2 regions of the Kytococcus sedentarius DSM 20547 genome follow, and region 2 is predicted to be linked to the other one. Evidence: predicted binding sites of a transcription regulator. Region 2 holds the regulator's gene; the other holds the start of a gene.
What was found. Region 2 encodes HrcA, which represses chaperone genes, less so after heat shock. Its sites were predicted from a motif close to TTNGCACTCGNNNNNNNCGAGTGCNAA; they were not measured.
Positions count from the first base shown of each region.

Region 1: groL (chaperonin GroEL) is a predicted target of HrcA. The motif match lies at 1,066-1,092, and genes of this name have one in related genera.

Region 1 covers NC_013169.1:2,245,659-2,257,089, reverse strand. Annotated here, with positions in the region: gene KSED_RS10685 (alpha-ketoglutarate-dependent dioxygenase AlkB family protein) at 1-195, opposite strand, end outside; gene KSED_RS13800 (HAD-IA family hydrolase) at 192-926, opposite strand; gene groL (chaperonin GroEL) at 1,318-2,949, shown strand; gene KSED_RS10670 (hypothetical protein) at 3,187-3,564, shown strand; gene KSED_RS10665 (HelD family protein) at 3,673-5,760, opposite strand; gene rpmG (50S ribosomal protein L33) at 5,710-6,105, shown strand; partial or broken gene rpsN (30S ribosomal protein S14) at 6,120-6,281, shown strand; gene KSED_RS10655 (type B 50S ribosomal protein L31) at 6,319-6,567, shown strand; gene KSED_RS15405 (DUF4031 domain-containing protein) at 6,667-7,254, shown strand; gene KSED_RS10645 (HD domain-containing protein) at 7,278-7,964, opposite strand; gene KSED_RS10640 (transporter substrate-binding domain-containing protein) at 8,256-9,239, shown strand; gene KSED_RS10635 (amino acid ABC transporter permease) at 9,249-9,986, shown strand; gene KSED_RS10630 (amino acid ABC transporter permease) at 9,983-10,630, shown strand; gene ehuA (ectoine/hydroxyectoine ABC transporter ATP-binding protein EhuA) at 10,665-11,431, shown strand, end outside.
Region 2 covers NC_013169.1:1,188,808-1,200,238, reverse strand. Annotated here, with positions in the region: gene KSED_RS05725 (histidine triad nucleotide-binding protein) at 1-85, opposite strand, end outside; gene KSED_RS05720 (16S rRNA (uracil(1498)-N(3))-methyltransferase) at 133-894, opposite strand; gene dnaJ (molecular chaperone DnaJ) at 894-2,024, opposite strand; gene hrcA (heat-inducible transcriptional repressor HrcA) at 2,114-3,139, opposite strand; gene KSED_RS05705 (DUF3097 domain-containing protein) at 3,275-4,144, shown strand; gene KSED_RS13585 (DUF4870 domain-containing protein) at 4,283-4,957, shown strand; gene KSED_RS05695 (hypothetical protein) at 5,073-5,498, shown strand; gene hemW (radical SAM family heme chaperone HemW) at 5,596-6,831, opposite strand; gene KSED_RS13580 (GNAT family N-acetyltransferase) at 6,932-8,068, shown strand; gene trmB (tRNA (guanosine(46)-N7)-methyltransferase TrmB) at 8,084-8,989, opposite strand; gene lepA (translation elongation factor 4) at 8,986-10,851, opposite strand; gene KSED_RS05670 (CsbD family protein) at 11,039-11,215, opposite strand.

The DNA of each region.
Region 1 (11,431 bases), 1.1 Mb from region 2:
CACGCTCATCCGCCCGCCGCGCACGGCCGGTCGGTGCGCCGGGACGGGCCCGGCCGCCCAGCGGCGGTACTGCCGCACCACCCAGGCCTGCTGCCCCGCATCGAGCCATCCGGGCACCCAGTGGCAGCCGGGCGCCACCTCCTGCGCGGGGCGGGGGAGGGTCTCGTCGCCGAACAGGGCGCCCACGGCGGTCACACGGCCGGGTCGGACGGCCCGTCGTGCATCGAGAGCAGGAGCACCCCGGTGGACTGGAGCACCTCGGCGAACATCTCCGGCCCCTGGTCGAAGTGGTAGTCCCGGGCGGTGATGCCCACCTCGGCGGCGCCGGCCACGTTGTCCGGGCGGTCGTCCACGAAGACAACCTCCTCGGGACGCACGGGGAAGCCGGCGTCGGCCTCCGCGGCCAGGATGCGGCGGAAGAACTCCGGGTCCGGCTTCGCCGCCCCCAAGCCCGAGGAGGTGTAGACGACGTCGCTGATCTCGGCGAAGGCGCGGCTCTCGTCCAACCACGCGGCGCGGTGGGGCTGCTGGTTGGTGGCCATGGCCACCCGCAGACCGCGCTGGCGGGCCGCGACCACCATCGCGCGCTCCTCCTCCAGAGCCACCGTGTTGTGCCACAGAGCAGCGGTCGCCTCGGGGTCGGCGGAGTTGTCGTGGTCGTCCAGGACGGTGGCGATGACCTCGGGGAAGGTCGGGTCGTCCTCACCGCCGGAGAGCAGCGACACCTCGGCCACGAAGATCTCGTCGAGCACGGCGCGCGTGCGGCCCCACAGCGCGGTGTCGGCGGCCAGGTCCTCGGCCGAGGCACCCCATCCGGCCGCGAGGTGGGCCAGGGCGTCGTCGCGCCAGGTGTCGGGCATCCGCTGGATCACGGCATCGGCGTCCAGCAGCAGCAGGCGCACGGTGGACGGGCGAGGGGTCGGCATGGCTCGATTCTCCCACCTGCCGTCGTGGCAGGTCCGCCCACCCGGGCAGGAGGGATGCCCCCGTCCGCGGGGATGGGGTGCCCCTCTCCGAAGGGCGAGCCGGCCTGCCACCGGTGCGCCGGGGGCGTGCCGACCGCGCTTTGCACTCTCGGGTGGAGAGTGCCAAAATCGGACTTGGCACTCGGCGGCTCCGAGTGACAGTTCGCAGGTCGCATGGCCGAGGACAGTGCCCCTCGGCCGGTCTGGTGAACAGTGCGTGGAGCCGTTCCGGGTGAATGACAACCGACCACAGGTCGAGGGGCTCGCGCCCGGCGGTCAACACCGCACCGGCGCGCCCCGTCCGTCGCGGGCGACCGGTGGTCAGCCACTACCTGTGTGGGAGGAATCACCGATGGCCAAGACCATTGCGTTCAACGAGGAGGCCCGCCGCGGCCTCGAGCGCGGCATGAACACCCTTGCCGACGCCGTGAAGGTGACGCTCGGCCCCAAGGGCCGCAACGTCGTGCTGGAGAAGAAGTGGGGCGCCCCCACCATCACCAACGACGGTGTCTCCATCGCCAAGGAGATCGAGCTCGACGAGCCCTACGAGCACATTGGTGCCGAGCTCGTGAAGGAGGTCGCCAAGAAGACCGACGACGTCGCCGGTGACGGTACGACGACGGCGACCGTCCTGGCCCAGGCGATGGTCCGCGAGGGCCTGCGCAACGTGGCCGCCGGCGCCAACCCGATGGGGCTGAAGCGCGGCATCGAGCAGGCCACCAAGGCCGTGTCCGACGAGCTGCTGAACATGGCCAAGGACATCGACACCAAGGACCAGATCGCCTCCACCGCGTCCATCTCGGCCGCGGACCCGGAGATCGGCCAGGTCATCGCCGAGGCGATGGACAAGGTCGGCAAGGAGGGCGTGATCACGGTCGAGGAGAGCAACACCTTCGGCATCGAGCTCGAGCTCACCGAGGGCATGCGCTTCGACAAGGGCTACATCTCCCCGTACTTCGTCACCGACACCGACCGCATGGAGGCGGTGTTCGAGGACCCGTACATCCTGCTGGTGAACTCGAAGATCGGCGCCATCAAGGACCTGCTGCCGCTGCTGGAGAAGGTCATGCAGTCCGGCAAGCCGCTGGTGATCATCGCCGAGGACGTCGAGGCCGAGGCCCTGGCGACCCTGATCGTCAACAAGGTGCGCGGCAACTTCAAGTCCGTCGCCGTGAAGTCCCCGGGCTTCGGTGACCGTCGCAAGGCGATGCTGGGCGACATGGCCATCCTCACCGGTGGCCAGGTCATCTCCGAGGAGGTCGGCCTGACCCTGGAGAACGCCGAGCTCGACATGCTGGGCACCGCCCGCAAGGTCGTCGTCACCAAGGACGAGACCACCATCGTGGACGGCGCCGGCGACGACGCCCAGGTGCAGGGTCGCGTGAACCAGATCCGCGCCGAGATCGAGAACTCGGACTCGGACTACGACCGCGAGAAGCTGCAGGAGCGCCTCGCCAAGCTGGCCGGCGGCGTGGCCGTCATCAAGGCCGGTGCGGCCACCGAGGTGGAGCTCAAGGAGCGCAAGCACCGCATCGAGGACGCCGTGCGCAACGCCAAGGCCGCCGTCGAGGAGGGCATCGTCGCCGGTGGTGGCGTGGCCCTGCTGCAGGCCGCCACCAAGGCGTTCGAGTCCCTGAAGCTCGAGGGCGACGAGGCCACCGGTGCCGAGATCGTCCGCGTGGCCTCCAGCGCTCCGCTGAAGCAGATCGCCATCAACGCCGGTCTCGAGGGCGGCGTCGTGGCCGAGAAGGTGCGCGGCCTCAAGCCCGGCGAGGGCCTGAACGCGGCCACCGGCGAGTACGTCGACATGATCGCCGAGGGCATCATCGACCCGGCCAAGGTGACCCGTTCCGCGCTGCAGAACGCGGCCTCCATCGCCGCGCTGTTCCTCACCACCGAGGCGATCGTGGCCGAGAAGCCCGACAACAGCAGCAACAACGCTGGCGGCGGCGACATGGGCGACATGGGCGGCATGGGCTTCTGATCCCAGCCACCGGGCCGGACCACCACGGTCCGTGCCCGCGCACCACGACGGGCGGTCCCTCCTGTGGGAGGGGCCGCCCGTCGGCATGTGGGCTAGGTCCAATCCCTCTGCGGTGCAGGTGATGCAGTGGTTGTCGGCGGGGTGGTCTACCTTTCCGCGTGACGGGTCCCGCAGCGTGTGGTTCCCGCGTCGTCCGGGACGGCTGAGCTGCCCGGCTTCCCCACGGAGAAATCACCCATGCGTCGAGTCGCACTCGTCGTGGCTGCCCTCGTGGGCGTCAGCACCGTCCCCACCGCCGCGCCCTCCGTGGCCGCGGGTTCGTGCACCATCACCACCCCCAGCAAGATCGTCGTCGACCGGGAGTTCCGGGAGTACCCGGTGAGCTTCTCCGGTGCCTGCACCACCGGCTCGGGTTCGGGCAGCTGGGATGCCGTGCACCCGACCAAGGGCATCCAGGAGTTCTTCCTGGTCATCGGTGGCGACGCCCAGTACGACACGCGGCAGACCTTCGACGTGTACGACTTCATGACGCCCATCGGCACCTGGAAGGTCCGCCCGGGGGGGGCGCCTACGACAGCCGCTTCAACACCCTTACCCAGAACACGCGCACGATGACGGTGAAGCTTGGCTCCAGGAACGCGCTGAGCGCGAGCCGGTCGGGCAGCGCGGTGACGCTGACCAGCAAGGTCACGGAGTCCCCGTCCGGTGTCCACGTGCTCGCCCTCAGCCCTCGCCGAGCTCCGGGGGCAGCGGCGCGGCGTGCACCACCTCGAGCCCGCTCACCGCGCGCGTGAGCACCACGTAGAGGCGGCGCAACCCGGTGCGGTGGTCCGGCTCATCGGCCACCACGCGGGCCGGTTCCACCACGACGACGCGGTCGAACTCCAGGCCCTTGGCCGTGCCGGCCGGCAGCACGGTGCAGCGCGCCGGCGCCGCGTCGTCCAGGGCCGTGCCGCCCTCGACCCCTTCGAGGGCGGCCGTCACCGCATCGGTCCAGGCCCCGGGCACGATGACGCCGACGGTCCCCTCGCGCGCCAGCGCCCGCCCGGCGGCCCCACGGACGGCGTCCAGCAGCGCCTCGCCCGGCGCGCCGCCCGCCTCGTCGCCGCCACCCTCCACCGCCGTGAACGCGAGGTCGCCACGATTCGAGCGCACCGCCTCCGGCGCACGGAGCCCGTTCGCGATGTGCGGCAGCAGGCGCGCGGCGAGCTCGATCACCGCCGCCGGCACGCGGAAGCCGCGCACCAGCTCCTCCACGTGAGACCCCTCGGCCCCCAGGTGGTGCAGCGTCTCGTCCCACGAGGCGGTGGCCCACGGCGTGGTGCCCTGCGCGATGTCACCGAGCACCGTGAGTGCCCCGGTGCTGGCCCGGCGCCCCACCGCCCGCAGCTGCATGGGGGAGAGGTCCTGCGCCTCGTCGAGCACCACGTGCGCGTGGCTGGCGGTGCGCTCCACCGCGTCGCGGGCCTCGTCCAGCAGCGCGATGTCGGCGATCGTCCACCGGGCGGACCGGGGGCTGCGGGGCGCCGTCTCCCACAGCAGCAGCGCCTGCTCCTCGGCGGTCAGGACGCCCTCGGCGGCCCGGGCCAGCACGGCGGGGTCCGAGAGCAGCTCGAAGACCACGCGGGCCGGGTCGAGCACCGGCCAGAGCGACCTCACCGACGCCTTCACCGGCGTCGAGCGCGCCACCGCGTCGGCCACCCGGTCGTCGGGGGAGTCACCGGCGGCCTCCATCTGCACGAGCACCCGGTGGGCCAGGCGGCGCGCGAGCATCTCCCGGGCCGCGGAGTACCGCACCCCTCGCGTGCACAGCTCCTCGAGCAGCTCGCGCACCTCGTACGCGGGCACGCGCCACCGCCGCGACCCGCGCGGCACCACGAGCGGCTCGGTCGGCTCGGCGATGTGGCCCCAGATCGCCCGGTGCACCACCTCGGCCATGCGCGCGTCGCCCTTGAGTGTCGAGACCTCCGCCGGCTCCTGCCCGGTCGGCACGATCTCCAGCAGCTCCTCGATGGTGGTGTGCCCCACCTCCACCTCGCCCAGGGCCGGCAGCACCTGCCCCACGTGCTCCAGGAAGGCCCGGTTGGGCCCGATGACCAGGGCGCCGCCGCGCGCCATCCGGGCGGAGTGGGCGTACAACAGCCAGGCCACGCGGTGCAGGCCGACAGCGGTCTTGCCCGTGCCCGGCGCCCCCTGGACGCACACGGTGGTGGCGGCATCGGCGCGGACGATGACGTCCTGCTCGGGCTGGATCGTCGAGACGATGTCGCGCATGGGCCCGGTGCGCGAGCGCTCGATCTCCCGGGCCAGCAGCTCCGATGCGGTGTCCTGGCCCGCGGCGTCCCCGTCCGCGTCGCTGGTCAGCAGGGCCTCGTCCTCGTACCCGGTCAGCTGGCCCCCCTCCACGCCGAAGCGGCGGCGCAGGCTCACCCCCATCGGGTCGGTGGTCGACGCGCGGTAGTAGGCGGTGGCGACCTCGGCGCGCCAGTCGATGACGAGCGGGTCGCCCTCCTCGTCGGTGACGTGCCGCCGCCCCAGGTGCCAAGTCTCGGCGGCGTGGGCCAGCGGGTCGGTGCCGTGGCCGGGGGCCAGGTCGATGCGGCCGAAGAAGAGCGTCGTGTGTGGGTCGTCGGTCAGCGCGATGGCGCGGCGATGGAAGGTTGCCTTGAGGTACTCGGCAGTCTGCGCGTCGGCGCCCTGGGCGGTCAGGGCCAGGGTCCGCTGCCGCATCCGCCCCATCGCGGCGCGCGCCGCCGCCAGATGGGCGCGTTCGGCGACGAGCTCGGGGTCGGGAGTGGGGGTGGAGTCCATGGTGTCCTCTCGGGGCCGGTCCGGGGGGTGTGGAGTGGTCTCTCCGGTGGGCCGGATGAGGCTCGGGACGGCGCAGCCATCGGCGGTGAGCCGATCCGAGGGGGTCGGTCAGGAAAGCACGGGGGGGCCCTGAACGCAAGCAGGAATGCGAATCGTTATCAATTAGCGTTGACTGTTGCGCATGGCACGACAGGACATCCGCATCAAGGTCCAGCTCCGTTCCACGGCGGGAACGGGCTACGCGTACATCACCGAGAAGACCGCCGGAACAGCCCGGACCGGCTGGAGCTGCGTCGGTTCGACCCCGTGGTCTGCCAGCACGTCCTCTTCCGGGAGGCCCGCTGACGGCCAAGACCTCGAAGAAGCTGCCGCGCGACGCCACCCCCACCCGCCTGCGCAACCGCGACGTCGTGGACGGTCGCCCCCGCGCCTTCCATCGCGCGTTCGGGCTCTCCCGCATCCGGCTGCGCGAGATGGCGCACCGCGGCGAGCTGCCGGGCGTGACCAAGAGCGCGTGGTGAGCCACTCCCCATCCGTTCCGAGTACCCAGGAGGTTCCATGAAGAAGGACATCCACCCCGACGACCACCCGGTCGTGTTCCGTGACGCCGATGCGGGGTTCGCGTTCCTGACGCGTTCGACCACCACGCCGAGCCGCACCATCGAGTGGGAGGACGGCAACGTCTACCCCGTGGTCGACGTCGAGGTCTCCAGCGCCAGCCACCCCTTCTACACCGGGCGCCAGCGGGCCATGGACACCGCCGGCCGCGTGGAGCGCTTCCGCCAGCCGTACGGGGGCCGCCGGTGAGCGGCGCGCTCGACGGCGGGGCCTGACTCTCGGCCCGCTCCACGGCGGGGCCTCCTCCCGGGTGGGCCCCGCCTCGCTGCGCCGGGGCAGACTGCGGGGATGACGCTCCGCATCGACGCCCCGGTGTGGCCCGCCCACGGCACCCGCTTCAGCCACCTGGTCAGCGACCTTTCCTGGCGCGACGCCGTGGGGGAGCTGCAGGAGTTCGCCGCACGGGTGGGGCTGGACCGGCGCTTCTTCGACGGTGACCACCACGACGTGCCGGAGGACCTGCACGCCGCGTGCGTGGCCGCCGGCGCCGTGCCGACGCCCGGCCGGGAGCTGGTGCGGGCACTGATGGCGACCGGGCAGCGCCTGCCCAAGCGCAAGGACGAACGGTGCCTGGACCGTCGCGTGGACGGCCTGCCCGGCCTCGAGCTCCCGCACCTGCTCGATGTGGTGCGCTCACCCCATCGGCCTGTGGGGGACACGACACGGGGCTGGGTGGTGCTGGAGCGCGATGGGGCCGGTGGGTTCACCGTGGTGGACGGGGGCACCGGGAGCCACGGGTCCGCGAGGCCGGTGGGGCACCTGCGGGTGTGGGTGCCGGGTGGGGCCTCGCCCGAGGGGGTGGAGCTGCCGGGGCCGGGCCTCCGGGTGCGCGCGGGGGAGAACCGCGTGGTGCTGGTGCGGCTGACGGAGGCCTGAGGGTGCTGGTGCGCCTTCCTGTGTCAGCTCAGTTGCAGGATCTCCGCCTGCATGTTGGCCAGGGCCCGCGGTCCCCACACGTCCCGGGCGTGGTCGGTCACGTAGGGCGTCCCGGTGGTGAGCAGGCCCTCCAGCACCGTGCGTCGCCCCCGTCGGAACAGCACCCCGGGGACGTGCCGGTACTCCTGCCGGACCGATGCGGTGTAGCTCGCGTACCGCCCCGGCGGCGCCGCCAGGATCCACAGGTCGGCGTCGCTGACCAGCCGTCCGGCGGTGTCGGTGGGGTCCTCCACCCGGTGGTCGGCCGTCAGCAGCACCAGCCGGGCCACCTCGTCGGCCACGGACGTGGCCGCGCCGAGGCTCGTCAGCACCTCCCGGGCGAGCTGCGCGGAGTCCCGCTCGTTCCGGGTGCCGCGGGCCCGCGGGTCGTACACCGCGTCGTGGAACCACAGGGCCAGCTCGCCCAGCGCCACGGTGTGGGCGTCGGCCCCGTCGGCGCCACCCTCCTCGGCGGCCACGAGTTCTTCGAGGGCCGCCAAGGTCTCGCGCAGGTGCTGCAGGTCGTGGTACCCGCGGTGCGGCTCACCCCATCGGGCCAGCAGGTCCTGCCCACCCGACAGTGTCTGGCCCTCGTCCCGGGGCGTGCACAGGACGGTGAGGGTGTGGCGCCAGCGGGCCAGCAGGACGTCGTACGTCCACGGAGTGCTCACCCGGCCATTCTGCCGCAGCACGTTGCGATGGGGTAACGATCTGTCACCCATCGGTCGCTCTTTTCCCGTCCTGCTCCGGGGTGCTTGGGGGCCGTTTCGCGTGGCCCGGGAAAGCGCACCACCGTGCGCCCAGGCCGGATTCCGGTGGGCGGTCACGGAGCGCGCTCGGAGGCGCCGTGGGGCGGCCTGTCGCGGCGGATGGACTGGTTGAGAACCCACCGGCCCGTCCATAACGTGGCATGGCAGACCACTCGGGCGCAGCCAGCGCTCGCCATCGCAAGGAGGAACATCATGACGACGCGACGCCGCACACTGATCGCCGCACTCGCCGCTGCCAGCCTGGGAATGGCGGCGTGCGGGGGCGATGAGGACAACTCCGGCGGGGGTGAGGACGGGGCAAACACCCTCGAGAAGCTGAAGGAGGAGGGCACCATCACCATCGGTTACGCCGGTGAGGAGCCCTACTCCTTCCAGAACGACGACGGGGAGCTCACCGGGGCCACCGTGGCCATCGACAAGAAGGTCTTCAACGAGCTCGGCATCGAGAACGTCGAGGGCAAGCAGGTGGCCTGGGAGGCACTCATCCCGGGCCTCGCCAAGGGTGAGTTCGACGCGATCAGCGCCGGCATGTCCATCCTGCCCGAGCGCTGCGAGAAGGCTGCCTTCGCCGACCCGACGATCATGTACACCACCGCCCTGATGGTGCCCGAGGGCAACCCGGAGGGCCTGTCCACCCTGCAGGACGTCGCCGACGCCGGTCTCACGCTGGCGGTCACCAACGGCGCCATTGAGCAGGGGTACGCCGAGGACATGGGCATCGACACCCAGGTGGTCTCCGACATGCCCGACGGCATGGACGCCGTGGCCAACCAGCGTGCCGACGTGTTCGCGCTGACCGGCATCTCGCTGCGCGCGATGGCGGAGAACAACCCCGACGCCGGGGTCGAGGTGACCGAGCCGTTCACCGCCGTGGTCGATGGGGTGGAGCAGGTCGGTGCCGGGTCCACCGTCTTCCGCAAGGACGACACCGAGCTGCTGAAGGCCTACAACGAGGAGCTCGCCTCCATCGTCGGCGAGGAGCAGGCCTTCGTGGACACCGTGGGCGAGTTCGGCTTCACCGACGCCGAGCGTCCGCAGGGCGACATCACCACCGAGCAGCTGTGCAACGGCGAGCTGCCGGAGGCGGAGGGTTCCGGTGAGGAGGGTTCCGAGTCCGGTGACTCCGGCTCCGAGGAGAGCCCCGAGTCCGAGGACTCGGGCTCCGACGAGAGCTGACCCGCCACCGTGAGCGAGTTCCTCGACAACCTCGCCACGGCCTGGCCACGCTTCGTCGACGGCTTCTGGGTGACCGTCCAGCTGTCCGTCGGCGGAGCGTTGGTCGGTTTCGTGGTCGCCGTCGTGCTCGGCATCGCCGCCAGCACCGGCACCGCGTGGCTGACCGGCCCGGCCCGCGTCATCATCGAGTTCTTCCGCGGCACCTCCTTGGTGGTGCAGCTGTTCTTCATCTTCTACGTGATCCCCACCGTGACCGGCTACGACATCGGGTCGCTCGGCACCGGCATCCTCGCCTTCGGGCTGAACTACGGGGCCTACGGCGCCGAGGTGGTGCGCGGGTCGTTGAAGGCCGTCCCCAAGGGGCAGTGGGAGACCACCACCGCCCTGTCCATGTCCTACCCGACCGCGCTCCGCAGGGTCATCTGGCCGCAGGCCTGGGCACTGATGCTGCCGGGTCTCAACAACCTCGCGGTGATGCTGGTCAAGGGCACCGCCCTGGCGAGCCTGATCCTGCTGACGGACATCACCGAGGTGGCCGACCGCGCCCGCCGCACCATGTCCACCTACGAGGCCTTCGGGGTGGCTGCGGTGCTCTACCTGGCGATCGCACTGGCCTTCTCGGCCTTCCTGCGCTGGCTGGAGGTACGAGCCCATCGCAAGCTGGGACGGGGCAAGCGGGCGCCGCGGAGGACTGAGGACGTCGAGGCACCCGGCGCCGGGGCCGCCATGCAGGGGGTGAACGCATGAACGAGCTCTGGGACAACGAGGTCGCCCTCGAGGCCCTGCCGGTGATGCTGGAGGCCTTCGTCAAGGTCACCCTGGTGGTGACGGTGATCGGATCCCTGGTGGCCGCCGTGCTCGGGCTGGTGTGGGCGGTCTCCCTGCGGGAGCTGCCCGCCGTGGTCGGCAAGCCCCTCGGGTGGGCGCTGGACGTGGTGCGCATGACGCCCCTGCCGCTGCAGCTGTTGTTCGTGTACTTCACGTTCAACCAGCTCTCGGGCATGGTCGTGGGCATCGTGGTCATGGGCATCCACTACTCCACCTACATGGCGGAGTCCTACCGGGCGGGCATCGAGTCGGTCCCCCGGGGCCAGTGGGAGGCGGCCACCGCACTCTCCCTGCCGGCCCGTCGCACCTGGACGGACCTGATCATCCCGCAGGCGCTGCGCAACACCCTGCCGTCACTGGGTGGGTGGGCCATCGCGATGTTCAAGGACACGCCCTTCCTCATCGTCATCGGTGTGCCGGAGATGGTGACCGCCGCCCAACGGGTGGGGGCGCAGAACTTCACCTACACCGAGGCCCTGACCATCGCCGGCGCCATCTTCCTGGTGGCCAGCTATCCCACCTTCCTGCTGATGCGATACCTGGAGAAGAAACTTGAGTACTGAGATCACCCCGGCCCACCGCGAGCTCGCCGCGGACCTGGCCGCCGCCAGCGAGCCACCCCGCATCGTCTTCGACGACGTGGTCAAGAAGTTCGGGGACACGACCGTGCTGCAGGACCTCAACTTCTCCGTAGAGCGTGGCGAGCGGGTCACCCTGATCGGCCCGAGCGGGTCGGGCAAGACCACCATCCTGCGGCTGGTCATGACCCTGGAGGAGCTCACCGGCGGGTTCATCTACGTCGACGGTCAGCCACTGACCCACGAGATCCGGGGCGACAAGCGGGTGCCGCGCAAGCGCAAGCAGGTCGGTGAGCTGCGCAAGCGGATCGGCATGGTCTTCCAGCAGTTCAACCTGTTCCCCAACATGACCGTGCTGGAGAACATCACGGAGGCGCCCGTCCGGGTGCTGGGCCAGAGCCGGTCCACGGCCGACGACCGGGGCGCCGAGCTGCTCGCCAAGGTGGGCCTGGCCGGGCGGGAGAAGGCCCACCCCACCCAGTTGTCCGGCGGTCAGCAGCAGCGCGTGGCGATCGCCCGGGCGCTCGCGATGGACCCCGAGATCCTGCTGCTCGACGAGGTCACCTCGGCCCTGGACCCGGAGCTCGTGGGGGAGGTGCTGGGCGTGCTGCGCGACATCGCGGCCGAGACCGACATCTCGATGTTGATCGTCACCCACGAGATGAACTTCGCCCAGGACGTCTCCCAGCGCGTGATGATGTTCGACGGCGGCCGGGTGGTCGAGGAGGGTGAGCCCGCGCGGATCTTCAACCAGCCGGAGCACGAGCGCACCCGCGCCTTCCTCTC
Region 2 (11,431 bases):
CCAGCACGTCCTCGGTCTCGGTGACGGTGTCGTTGGGGATCTCCCCGGCCACGATCTTGCAGAAGAGGCAGTCGGCGTCAGTCATGGGCCGAGCCTAGTGCGAGCCGGCCCCGGACGCGGCGCTGGCCCGGGTCACCAACGCAGCGCGCCGGCGACGAGCGACAGGGCCACCGGGCCGGCTGACGAGGTCCGCAGGACGTGCGGCCCCAGCAGCACCGGGTGACCACCGGCCTCGGTGAACAGCTCGAGCTCCCGGGGGCTGATGCCGCCCTCGGGGCCGATCACGACCCGCACCACCGGCGGCACGGGGCCGTCACCCACCAGGCCCGTGAGCACCGGGAGCAGGCGGTCGGTGGCCACCTCGTGGAGCACGAGCGTCAGCTCGCCCTCCCGCGCGCCCTCCTCGATGCGGCGGGCCAGGCCCGCGCTGGAGACCAGCTCGGCCACCTCGGCCTCGCGGAGGCGTCGCGACTGCTTGGTGGCTGCGCGGACCACGCCGGCCCACTTCGCCCGCCCCTTGGCGGCCTTGGGGCCGGACCACCGGCTGATGCTGCGCTCGGCCTCCCAGGGCAGGACGTGGTCGACCCCGATCTCGACGCTGGTCTCGATCGACTGCTCAGCGCGGCCGCTCTTGGCCAGGGCCTGCACGAGCTCCAGCCGCGGGCGGGGCTCCGGCTCGGCGAGCTCCTCCAGGACGCGCAGCTCGAGCCGGTCCTTCGCGGTGGCGAGGACCTCGCCCCGCACACCGGCCCCCGCACCGTCGGTGACCAGCACCTGCTCGCCCACCGCGATGCGTTGGACGGTGGCGGCGTGCCGTCCCTCTTCACCGGTGAGCACCAGCGACCCGCCCACCGGCGCCAGGGGCCCATCGGCCACGAAGAGGGGAAGCGTCATCAGCGGCCCGAGAAGGCGTCCCGCAGGCGTCCGAAGAAGCCCCCGTGCTGGTCCATGGAGGTGACGGTGCCGGTGGCCTGCTCCTCACCGCGCAGCGACGCGAGCTCGCGCAGCAGGTCCTTCTGGCGGCCGTCCAGGCGGGTCGGCGTGACCACGTTGGCATGCACGTGCAGGTCGCCGCGGCCGTCCCGGCGCAGGTGCCCCACGCCCAGACCCCGGAGGGTGAACACGGCGCCGTGCTGGGTGCCGGCCGGGATGTCCACCTTCTCGGTGCCGTCGAAGGTCTCCACCTGGGCCTCGGTACCCAGGGCAGCGGCCGTCATCGGCAGCTCCACGGAACAGTGCAGGTCGTCGCCCTCACGGGTCCACGTGTCGTCCGCCAGCACGTTGACCTCGACGTAGAGGCTGCCGGCCGGGCCGCCGCCGGGGCCGACCTCGCCCTGGCCCGCCAGCTGGATGCGGGTGCCGGTGTCGACGCCGGCGGGCACCTTGACCTTGAGCGTGCGGCGCTCCCGCACCCGGCCGTCGCCCCGGCAGTCGGTGCAGGGGTTCTCGATGATCTCGCCGGTGGCCTGGCAGGCGCCGCAGGGGCGCGTGGTCATGACCTGGCCCAGGAAGGAGCGCTGCACCTGCTGGACGTGGCCCTGGCCGCGGCAGACGTCGCAGGTGCGCGTACCGGTGCCCGGCGAGGCGCCGGCGCCGTCGCAGGTGGAGCACAGCACCGCGGTCTCCACGGTGAGCTCCTCGGTGTTGCCGAACACGGCCGTGCGCAGCGGGACGTCCAGGCGCACCAGGGCGTCCTGACCGGGCTGCTGCCGGGAACGCGGCCCCGCGGTGGCGCCCTGCCCGCCGAAGAAGGCGTCCATGATGTCGCTGAAGGTGAACGCCCCACCGGCAGCGCCGCCGAAGCCCGCGGTCGGGTCCCCGTACGGGTCGGCCCCGCGGTCGTAGGCCATGCGCTTGTCCGCATCGCCCAGCACGTCGTAGGCCTGCCCGACGAGCTTGAACTCGTCCTCCTTGCCCGGCGCGACGTCCGGGTGCAGGTGGCGGGCCTTCTTGCGGTAGGCACGCTTGATGTCCTCCGCGGTGGCGTCGCGGGAGACTCCGAGGATCTCGTAGTAGTCGTTCATGCGCTCTCCGCGCCGGCTCGGCCGGCGGCTGCGGTTCGGGGGTGGGTGGTCTTCTCAGGGGTGCCCGGGGTGGCCCCGGCGCAGGTCTCTCAGCGGTGCTCGAGCACCTCGGACAGGTAGGCGGCCACGGCCCGCACGGCCCCCATCGTCCCGGAGTAGTCCATGCGGGTGGGGCCCAGCACGCCCAGCGAGCCGATGCCGTCCTGTCCGTAGGTGGTGCTCACCACCGAGGCCGTCTGCAGGCCGCGGTGGTCGTTCTCGGTGCCGATGGAGACCGCGATGCCCGGTTCGGCCGCGGTCGCGCCGTCGGCGCGTTCGGAGGCCTGCAACAACCGCAGGAGCACCACATGTTCCTCCAGGGCCGAGATCACGGTCTCGAGGGAGCCGCCGAAGTCGGTAGTGTGCCGCACGAGGCTCGAGGTGCCGGCCAGGGCGAGGCGTTCCTCACGTTCCTCGGCCAGGGTGCTCGCCACGAGGGTGCAGACGGTCTCCAGCAGCGGGTCGTGCGGGTGGTGGGCTGCCAGCTCGGTCAGCCGTTCCCGGGCGGACAGGAAGGTCTGCCCGGCAGCCGCGCCGTTGATGCGGTCGCGCACCGTGTGCAGCGCGTCGTCGGCGACGTCCCGCGGCAGGTCCAGCAGGCGCTGCTCCACCCGGCCGCTGTCGGTGATGATCACGACCATGGCGCGCTCCCCCATCGGCACCAGCTCGACGTGCTGCAGGGCCGAGCGGGTGAGCGAGGGGTACTGCACGACGGCCACCTGGTGTGTGAGCGCCGCGAGCAGGCGCACGGTGCGCTCGACGACGTCGTCGAGGTCCATCGGGTCGGCCAGGAAGTCGCGGATGGCGCGCTTCTCCGCCGGGGTGAGGCGGCGCACCTGGGCGATGCTGTCGACGAACTGGCGGTAGCCCGCATCGGTCGGGACGCGGCCGGCAGAGGTGTGGGGGGCTTGAATGAGCCCCTCGGCCTCGAGGATCGCCATGTCGTTGCGGATGGTGGCCGCGGAGACGCCGATGCCGTGTCGCTCCAGCACGCTGCGGGAGCCGACGGGCTCGGAGGTGCGAACGTGGTCCTCCACGATGGCGCGGAGCACCTGCAGGCGGCGCTCACCGGACATCAGGGCCTCCTTCGGGCGGTCGATCACGGCGGGGGCGAAAACGGGGCCTCCCGGGTCCTGACCAGCGTGCACACGCTGGCACTCGGGGACGTCAAGTGCCAGTCTACGCGGCCGGCGCACGTAGCCTGTGCGGTCATGGACAGGTACGGACGCGATGTGCTCGCCGGCGACTGGAAGCGCCCGAAGCGGGGCCGCAGCAAGGACGTGGAGGCCACCGACGGACTCGTGGTGGAGGAGGTGTCCACCGGGTGGGTCGGCGCGGTGGTGGCCCTGGAGAAGGCCGGCGGGCAGAACGTGGTGCACCTGGAGGACGCGTGCGGTCGCACGCGGGGCTTCCCGATGGGGCCGGGCTTCTGGGTGGACGGCCAACCGGTGAACCTGGTGGCGCCGCGGCGGGCGCCGTCGGCTCCTGCGACGCCGTCCCGCACCGCCAGCGGGAGCCGTGCCGTGGCCGCCGCACCGGCCCGGGTGGCCGTGGGCTCGCGGATCTTCGTGGAGGGGCGACACGACGCGGAACTGGTGGAGAAGGTCTGGGGCGACGACCTCCGCATCGAGGGGGTGGTGGTGGAGATGCTGGACGGCGTGGACGACCTGCGCGGCGTCATCGAGGACTTCCGGCCCACTGCCGAGCGACGGATGGGGGTGCTGGTGGACCACCTCGTGCCCGGCACCAAGGAGTGGCGGGTGGTGGAGGAGGCTCGGGCGACGCCCCGGTACGCCCGTCACGTGAAGATCGTGGGGCACCCCTACGTGGACGTGTGGCAGTCCGTGCGTCCGCAGCGGCTGGGCTGGGAGCAGTGGCCGGTGATCCCGCGCGGGCAGTCGTGGAAGCACGGAATCCTGGCCGAGCTGGGGTGGCCGCACGACACCCAGGCCGACGTGGCGCGTGGCTGGAAGCGGATCCTGGGCACGGTGCGGGACTACACCGACCTGGAGCCCGAGCTGTTGGGGCGGGTGGAGGAGCTCATCGACTTCGTGACCGTCGGCGAGGTGCCGCTGGGGTGAGCCAGTGGGTCAGCCGGCGCGGGAGGGGTGGCCCGTGCACCCTCCCGACCGGGTGACCCCGCCCGCGGGCGGACGGCCCGTTCACAGGTCCGCCCCGGGGTGGCTGCGCACGGGGGCCGGATTCGACAGACTGGGGTCATGACCACGACACCTCCCCCTCCCCCGAACCGAGACGGCGCGGGTCGCAACGGCTCCTCCGCGTGGTCGCCCCAGGGCGGCCAGGACCCGGTGGGTCCCCGTGGACAGAGCATCCCCTCGCAGGATGACGCCTTCGTGGGCGAGGCCCGGCAGCCGCAGTGGAATGCATCGAGCACGAACCCGGACGGCAGCCCCCACCAGGACGCCTACCCGAACGCCTCGGGTGACCCGTACTCGAACCAGGGCCAGTACGGCGGTGGGCACTACGCACCGCCGCACGGCGGTCACGCCACCTCGGGCGCAAGTGACTCCGATCGCCTCGTCGCTGTCTTCTGTCACCTCTCGGGCATCATCTCCACGGTTCTGTCCGGTGGCTGGCTGCCGTTCGCCGGACCGCTCATCGTGTGGTTCCTCTACAAGGACAAGGACCCGTTCGTCCGTCGCGCGGCCGCCGGCTCCTTCAACTTCCACGTGGTGGCGGCCATCGTCTTCATCGCCCTGTGGATCATCACCGGGATCATGACCATCGTCACGTTTGGTCTGGCGCTGCCGCTGGCCCTGCTGCTCTTCGTCATCGCGGGTGCGCTCTACCTCTGGTGGACGATCAGCGCGTCGATGAAGGCCTCGAAGGGCGAGCCCTACACCTACCCGGTGGAGATCAAGATCCTCGACTGACATGCACGCTCGCGATGGGGCGGTCCGGCCGGCTGGTCGGGCCGCCCTTCGCCGTCGCCGAGCCCGCCTCGCGGCCCGGCTGGTGGGTGGGCTCCATCGAGGGCAGGATGGCGGCATGACCGACATGACGAACGGCCCCACGGGCACCGAGTACACCGACGAGCAGAAGAAGACGATCAAGTCCGCTGCCATGGGGGCGATCGCCCTGGTGTCCGCGGCCGACCCCGGACTGCTCTCGACCCTGAAGGAGGGCTGGGCCGGTTCCAAGGTGCTGGCCAAGGCCCCAGCCTCGATGCAGGAAATCATCCGCGAGGGAGGGTTCCCCACCCCGCCGCAGGCCGCTGATGCGGTGGGCCGTGAGCAGGCCGTCCTGGACGACCTCGCCGAGGCGGTGGGGATCCTGCGGGCCAACCCGGCCGATCTGGAGGCCTTCCGTGGGCTGGTCGCCGAGGCGATGGACGCCACCGCCAACGCCTCGAAGGGTGTGGACCCTCAGGAGGCCGAGACCATGGACCGGGTGCGGGCGGTCCTGAACGGCTGATCCGCCTCCACTCGTTGCCGGCCGCGACGCCCACAGCCCTCGCCCGCCGCGCCGCCGCAGCACCACCAACCGGTGGTCAAACAACCCCACGCCCCCCTCACAACCCGAGCAGCCGCCCCATCACCAGGTCCGCCAGCAGCCGCCCGCGACGCGTGAGCACCAGCCGCCGGTCCCGCACCGCCGGCACGCCCTCCAGCAGCCCGTCGCCGATCAGCGCCGCCACCGCCCCGCGCCCCTCCGCCGGCACGTCGTCGAGCGCCAGCCCCTCCCGGCGCCGGATCCCCAGCATCACCCGCTCCTCGGTCACCTGCTCGGCCGTCAGCACCTCCCGCGCGGCTGCCGGCGTCACCCCGGTCGAGAGCCGCTGCGCCCACGCCCGCGGGTGCTTGACGTTCCAGAAGCGCACGCCGCCGACGTGGCTGTGCGCCCCGGGCCCCACGCCCCACCAGTGCCCGCCGTCCCAGTAGTGCTCGTTGTGCCGGCAGCGCCCTGCTTCGGTCCGTGCCCAGTTCGACACCTCGTACCACCCGTAGCCCGCCGCACCCAGCAGGTCGTCGGCCAGCTCGTACTTGTCCGCCTGGTCGTCCTCGTCCGGTTCCGGGAGCTCCCCGCGCGCCACCCGGCGATGCAGGGCCGTCCCCTCCTCAATCGTCAGCGCGTAGGCCGACACGTGGTCGGGCCGCAGCGCGATCGCCGCCTCCACACTGGCGCGCCAGTCCACCAACGACTCCCCCGGCGTCCCGTGGATGAGGTCCACCGAGACCGCCAGGCCGGCAGCCCGCCCCGCCTCCACCGCTCGCTCCACGTTGGCCGGGTCATGCGTCCGGTCCAGCGTGGCCAGCACGTGGGGCACGGCCGACTGCATCCCCACGCTCATCCGTGTGTACCCCGCCTCCGCCAGCCCCCACGCGAACTCCTCGTCCACCTGGTCGGGGTTGGCCTCCGTGGTCACCTCCAGGTCCTCGGCCACCGCAAACCGCTCCCGCACCACCTCCAGGGCCCGCCCGAGGTCCTCGGCCCCCAGCAAAGACGGCGTCCCCCCGCCCACGAAGACCGTGTCCACGACCGGGAGCGCTCCCCCATCGGCGGTCAGGACGCGCACGGCGAGGTCGAGCTCAGCGGCCACCCCATCGACCCAGGTGTCCAGCGAGGCCCCGGTCTCGTCGCCCAGCTCGGTCAGCGTGTACGTGTTGAAGTCGCAGTACCCGCAGCGCACCGAGCAGAAGGGCACGTGCAGGTACAACGAGAAGGTCTCCTCCCGCATCGATCCCAGGGCCGATGCGGGCAGCGCACCATCGCGCGGGACGGGGTCACCGGGGGGCAGCTGGGGCATCCCCCGATTCTCCCACCACCCGCGTCGTGCGCGGCCGGCCGGGGCCGGGGCCCGGGGCAAACCCGTGGCCGCCGGCGAGGCCTGGCCCTAGCCTTCGTCCATGACCTTCACCGTGCGCCCCGCCCGCGAGGACGACGCCGAGGTTCTGGCCGACCTCTCCCACGAGGCCTTCGGGTACCCGCGCCAGGAGGCGCGCTCGCCCCTCGCCGAGGGACGCAGCACGATCGTCGCGACCGATGGGGTGCGCGTGGTCGGGTCCGCCACCTGCCACCGCTACGACTCGTGGTGGTGGGGCCAGACCCTGCCGACAGCCGGCATCGCCGGGGTGAAGGTGGCGCCCGAGGCGCGCGGGAGGGGCCTGGTGCGTCGCCTCATCGAGCCGCTGCTGGAGGAGGCCCGCGGATGGGGCGCGGTCGTCTCCACGTTGTTCGCCACCGCCCCGGCGATCTACCGGCCGCTCGGCTATGAGGTCGTCGCCACCTACGACGACGAGACGGTGGTGCCCACCGCGGTGTTCCGCGACCTCGCGCCCGGACCGGACGCGCTGCGCCGCGCGGTGCCGGACGACCTGCCGGCCATCGTGGACGCCTACGAGGCATGGGCCCGCCAGCACAACGGCCCCCTGACCCGCCGCGGCCCACTCTTCCCCGCCGACCGGGCCTTCACCGGCGGCGCCTACACCCTGGCCGAGCGGGAGGGACGGGTCACCGGCGTGCTCCGGTGGGACCGCACGTCCCGGTACGGCGAGCCCGGGAGCACCCTGGAGGTGCACGACCTCATCGCGCTCGATGCGGGGGCGGCGGCCTCGCTGCTGGCCTCCCTGGGGTCGCACTCGGCAGTGGCGCCCCGCACCGTGGTCTCGACCTCGGGCCTCGACGCGCTGCACCTGCTGGTGCCGAGCTGGCAGTGGCAGCGCGGCAGCGGCAACCCGTACTCGCTCGCGGTGCTCGACCCCGCCGAGGCGCTGCAGCGCCGGACCTACCCCACCTGGGCGTCGCTGGAGACGAGCTTCGGGGTGGACGACGTGTCCTGGTCCGTGCGCCTCACAGAGGGGACGGCCACGGTCGAGCCCACGGACCGGGCACCGGCCGTGCGCTTCACGCCGCGGGGTCTCGCGGTGGTGTGGAGCGGCAGCCAGTCACTGGCGGCGGCCCGTCAGGCCGGCCTGGCCGAGGGGGACGACGACCTCTGGTCGCTCTTCGGCACGGGGCAGGTGCACATCCGCGACTACTTCTGAGGCTGACGCGCGCCCTCAGCGACGGACGCCGATGACGTCCCGCACCTCGCGGTCGACGCCCAGCCCCTTGCGCTCGAAGCGCGTCACGGGGCGCTCGGCGAAGCGCGGCGCGAACCCGCCGTGGCCGGGCCCGGCCGGGTCCTCAGGGTGGGCCCGCTCCCCCGCATGCGGGCTGTCGAAGTGCTCACTGGCCTCGATGACGTCACGCATCCACCACGCGTAGTCCGCCCAGTCCGTGGCCAGCCGCCACACGCCACCCGGGCGCAGGGCACGGGCGACGTCCTGCGCCAGGGCAGTGCTGACCAGGCGGCGCTTGTGGTGCTTCGCCTTGGGCCAGGGGTCCGGGAAGAAGGTCCAGACCTCGGCCAGCGACCCGGGCTCGAACATCGTCGCGAAGGCCCGCGCCGCATCGACCTCGATGACGCGCACGTTCTCCAGCCCGTGGTGCGCCAGCTGCGAGACGATCTGCGCCGCCCCCGGGTGCCACACCTCGATCGCGAGGTGGTCCACCTCCGGGTGCGCCAGCGCGTGCGCCGCGACGGCATCCCCGGACCCGGCGCCGATCTCCACGACCAGCGGGGCCGTCCGGCCGAACACCGCAGCGGCGTCGAACCGGAAGCCCGGGTCCACCGACAACGGCTCGGTGGTGCGCGGCGGCTCCACCACGAGGCGGTCAGCGTGCTTGTCCCACGCCTGAGCGTGGCGCGGGTCCGGCCGCTCCCCGCGGATGACGTACGAGCGCGTCACGCGCTTCAACCGCCCATCCGGCAGGCGCTCGGCGTCGCCGCGCGAGACACCCGTGTGCTCCACCGCGGCGCCCGTTGCGGCAGCCGCGCCCTTGCGGGGGGCGCCGGCGGGCACCCGGCCGCCGCTCACCGCATCGGTCGTGGCCCTGCGGTCCGGTGACGACCCGGTGCTCACTTGGCGTCCTTGCCCTTCTCGCCGTCCTGGCTCAGCGCAGCGATGAAGGCCTCCTGCGGCACCTCGACCGTGCCCACCATCTTCATGCGCTTCTTGCCCTCCTTCTGCTTCTCCAGCAGCTTGCGCTTACGGCTGATGTCACCGCCGTAGCACTTGGAGAGGACGTCCTTGCGGATCGCTCGGATCGTCTCGCGGGCGATGATGCGGGAGCCCACCGCGGCCTGGATCGGCACCTCGAACTGCTGCCGCGGGATGAGCTCCTTGAGCTTGCCCGCCATCTCCACCCCGTAGGCGTAGGCCTTGTCCTTGTGCACGATCGAGCTGAAGGCATCGACCTGGTCCCCCTGCAGCAGGATGTCGACCTTCACCAGGTCCGCCTCCTGGTAGCCCGCCTCGGAGTACTCGAAGGAGGCGTACCCGCGGGTGCGGGACTTCAGGTTGTCGAAGAAGTCGAACACGATCTCCGCCAGCGGGAGGGTGTAGCGCATCTCCACCCGCTCCTCGGAGAGGTAGTCCATGCCCGCGAGGTCACCGCGGCGCGACTGGCACAGCTCCATCACCGACCCGATGAACTCCGAGGGCGTGAGGATGGTGGCCTTCACGACCGGCTCGGTGATGCTGGAGACCTTGCCGCCGGGGAACTCGCTCGGGTTGGTGACCACCACCTCGGTGCCATCCTCCATGCGCACCGTGTAGATCACGTTGGGCATGGTGGAGATGAGGTCGAGGTTGTTCTCGCGCTCCAGGCGCTCGCGCACGATCTCCAGGTGGAGCATGCCCAGGAAGCCCACGCGGAAGCCGAAGCCCAGCGCCGCGGAGGTCTCCGGCTCGTACACCAGCGCGGCGTCGTTCAGCTTGAGCTTGTCCAGCGCCTCGCGCAGCACCGGGTAGTCCGAGCCGTCGATCGGGTAGAGGCCGGAGTACACCATCGGGGTGGGGTCCTTGTAGCCACCGATCGGCGTCGTCGCGCCGTGGTGGTGGGACGTGACCGTGTCGCCCACCTTGGACTGCCGCACGTCCTTCACCCCGGTGATGAGGTAGCCGGTCTCCCCCACGCCGAGCCCCTTGGTGGCATGGGGCTCCGGCGAGCTGACACCGATCTCCAGCAGCTCGTGGGTGGCGCCGGTGGACATCATGGTGATGCGCTCGCGCGGCCTCAGCTGGCCGTCCACCACCCGGACGTAGGTCACCACGCCGCGGTAGGTGTCGTAGACCGAGTCGAAGATCATCGCTCGGGGCGGCGCGTCCGCATCGCCCACCGGCGCAGGGATCATCGCCACGACGTGGTCCAGCAGGTCCTCGACGCCCGCACCGGTCTTGCCCGAGACCTTCAGCACGTCCTCGGGCTCGCACCCGATGAGGCCCGCGATCTCCTCGGCATACTTCTCCGGCTGCGCGGCCGGCAGGTCGATCTTGTTGAGCACCGGGATGATGGTGAGCTCGTTCTCCATGGCCAGGTACAGGTTGGCCAGGGTCTGCGCCTCGATGCCCTGCGCCGCGTCCACGAGCAGGATCGCACCCTCGCAGGCGGCCAGGGAGCGCGACACCTCATAGGTGAAGTCGACGTGCCCCGGCGTGTCGATCATGTTCAGAACGAAGGTCTCCTGGTCCTTGCCCTCCCCCAGGGCCCAGGGCATGCGCACGGCCTGCGACTTGATGGTGATGCCGCGCTCACGCTCGATGTCCATGCGGTCCAGGTACTGGGCACGCATGTCACGCGGCTGCACCACCTCGGTGATCTGCAGCATCCGGTCGGCCAGCGTGGACTTGCCGTGGTCGATGTGGGCGATGATGCAGAAGTTGCGGATCTGCGACGGAGGGGTCGCGGCCGGCTGCAGGGCGGTACGGGCAACGGGGGACACGGAGCGGGGCACCTCGGGTGTCTCGGGGGCGGGCGGGATCAGGGCAGAACAGGTCGGGGCAGTCTTTCACGCCCCGCACGCGCTCACGGCATCGTCACCCGCGATCTGGCCCCTGACACCCCCCGACGGCACGCGAACGGGCCACCGGGGTGTCCTCCGGTGGCCCGTTCGTCGATGCGGGGAGGCCTCACTTGTCGCGGAAGGCGTCCTTCACGTTCTCACCAGCCTGCTTGATGTCGGCCTGGGACTGCTGGCCCTTGCCCTCGGCCTGCAGGCGCTCGTTGTCGCCGGCGTCGCCCGCGACCTCCTTGGCCTTGCCGGTGACCTTGTCGGCCGTGTTCTCGATCTTGTCCTGGATGCCCATGAAGAGCCTCCTTCCTGCCCCGCAGCGCGGGGCCTCGTCCCTCCACCCTCTCCGCTGTCGCCCCGGCTCGCAAACCGGTGGCCGATGGCGGCCCCGGCAGCGGCCCCTCCCCCAGTGAGCCCCCGCGGCCCCTCGCGCTGCAGCCGCGCGGTGGGTAGCGTGGGGCCATGGCTTGGCAACAGATTGCATCCCGTGTAGGTCGCATCGTCACCCGCC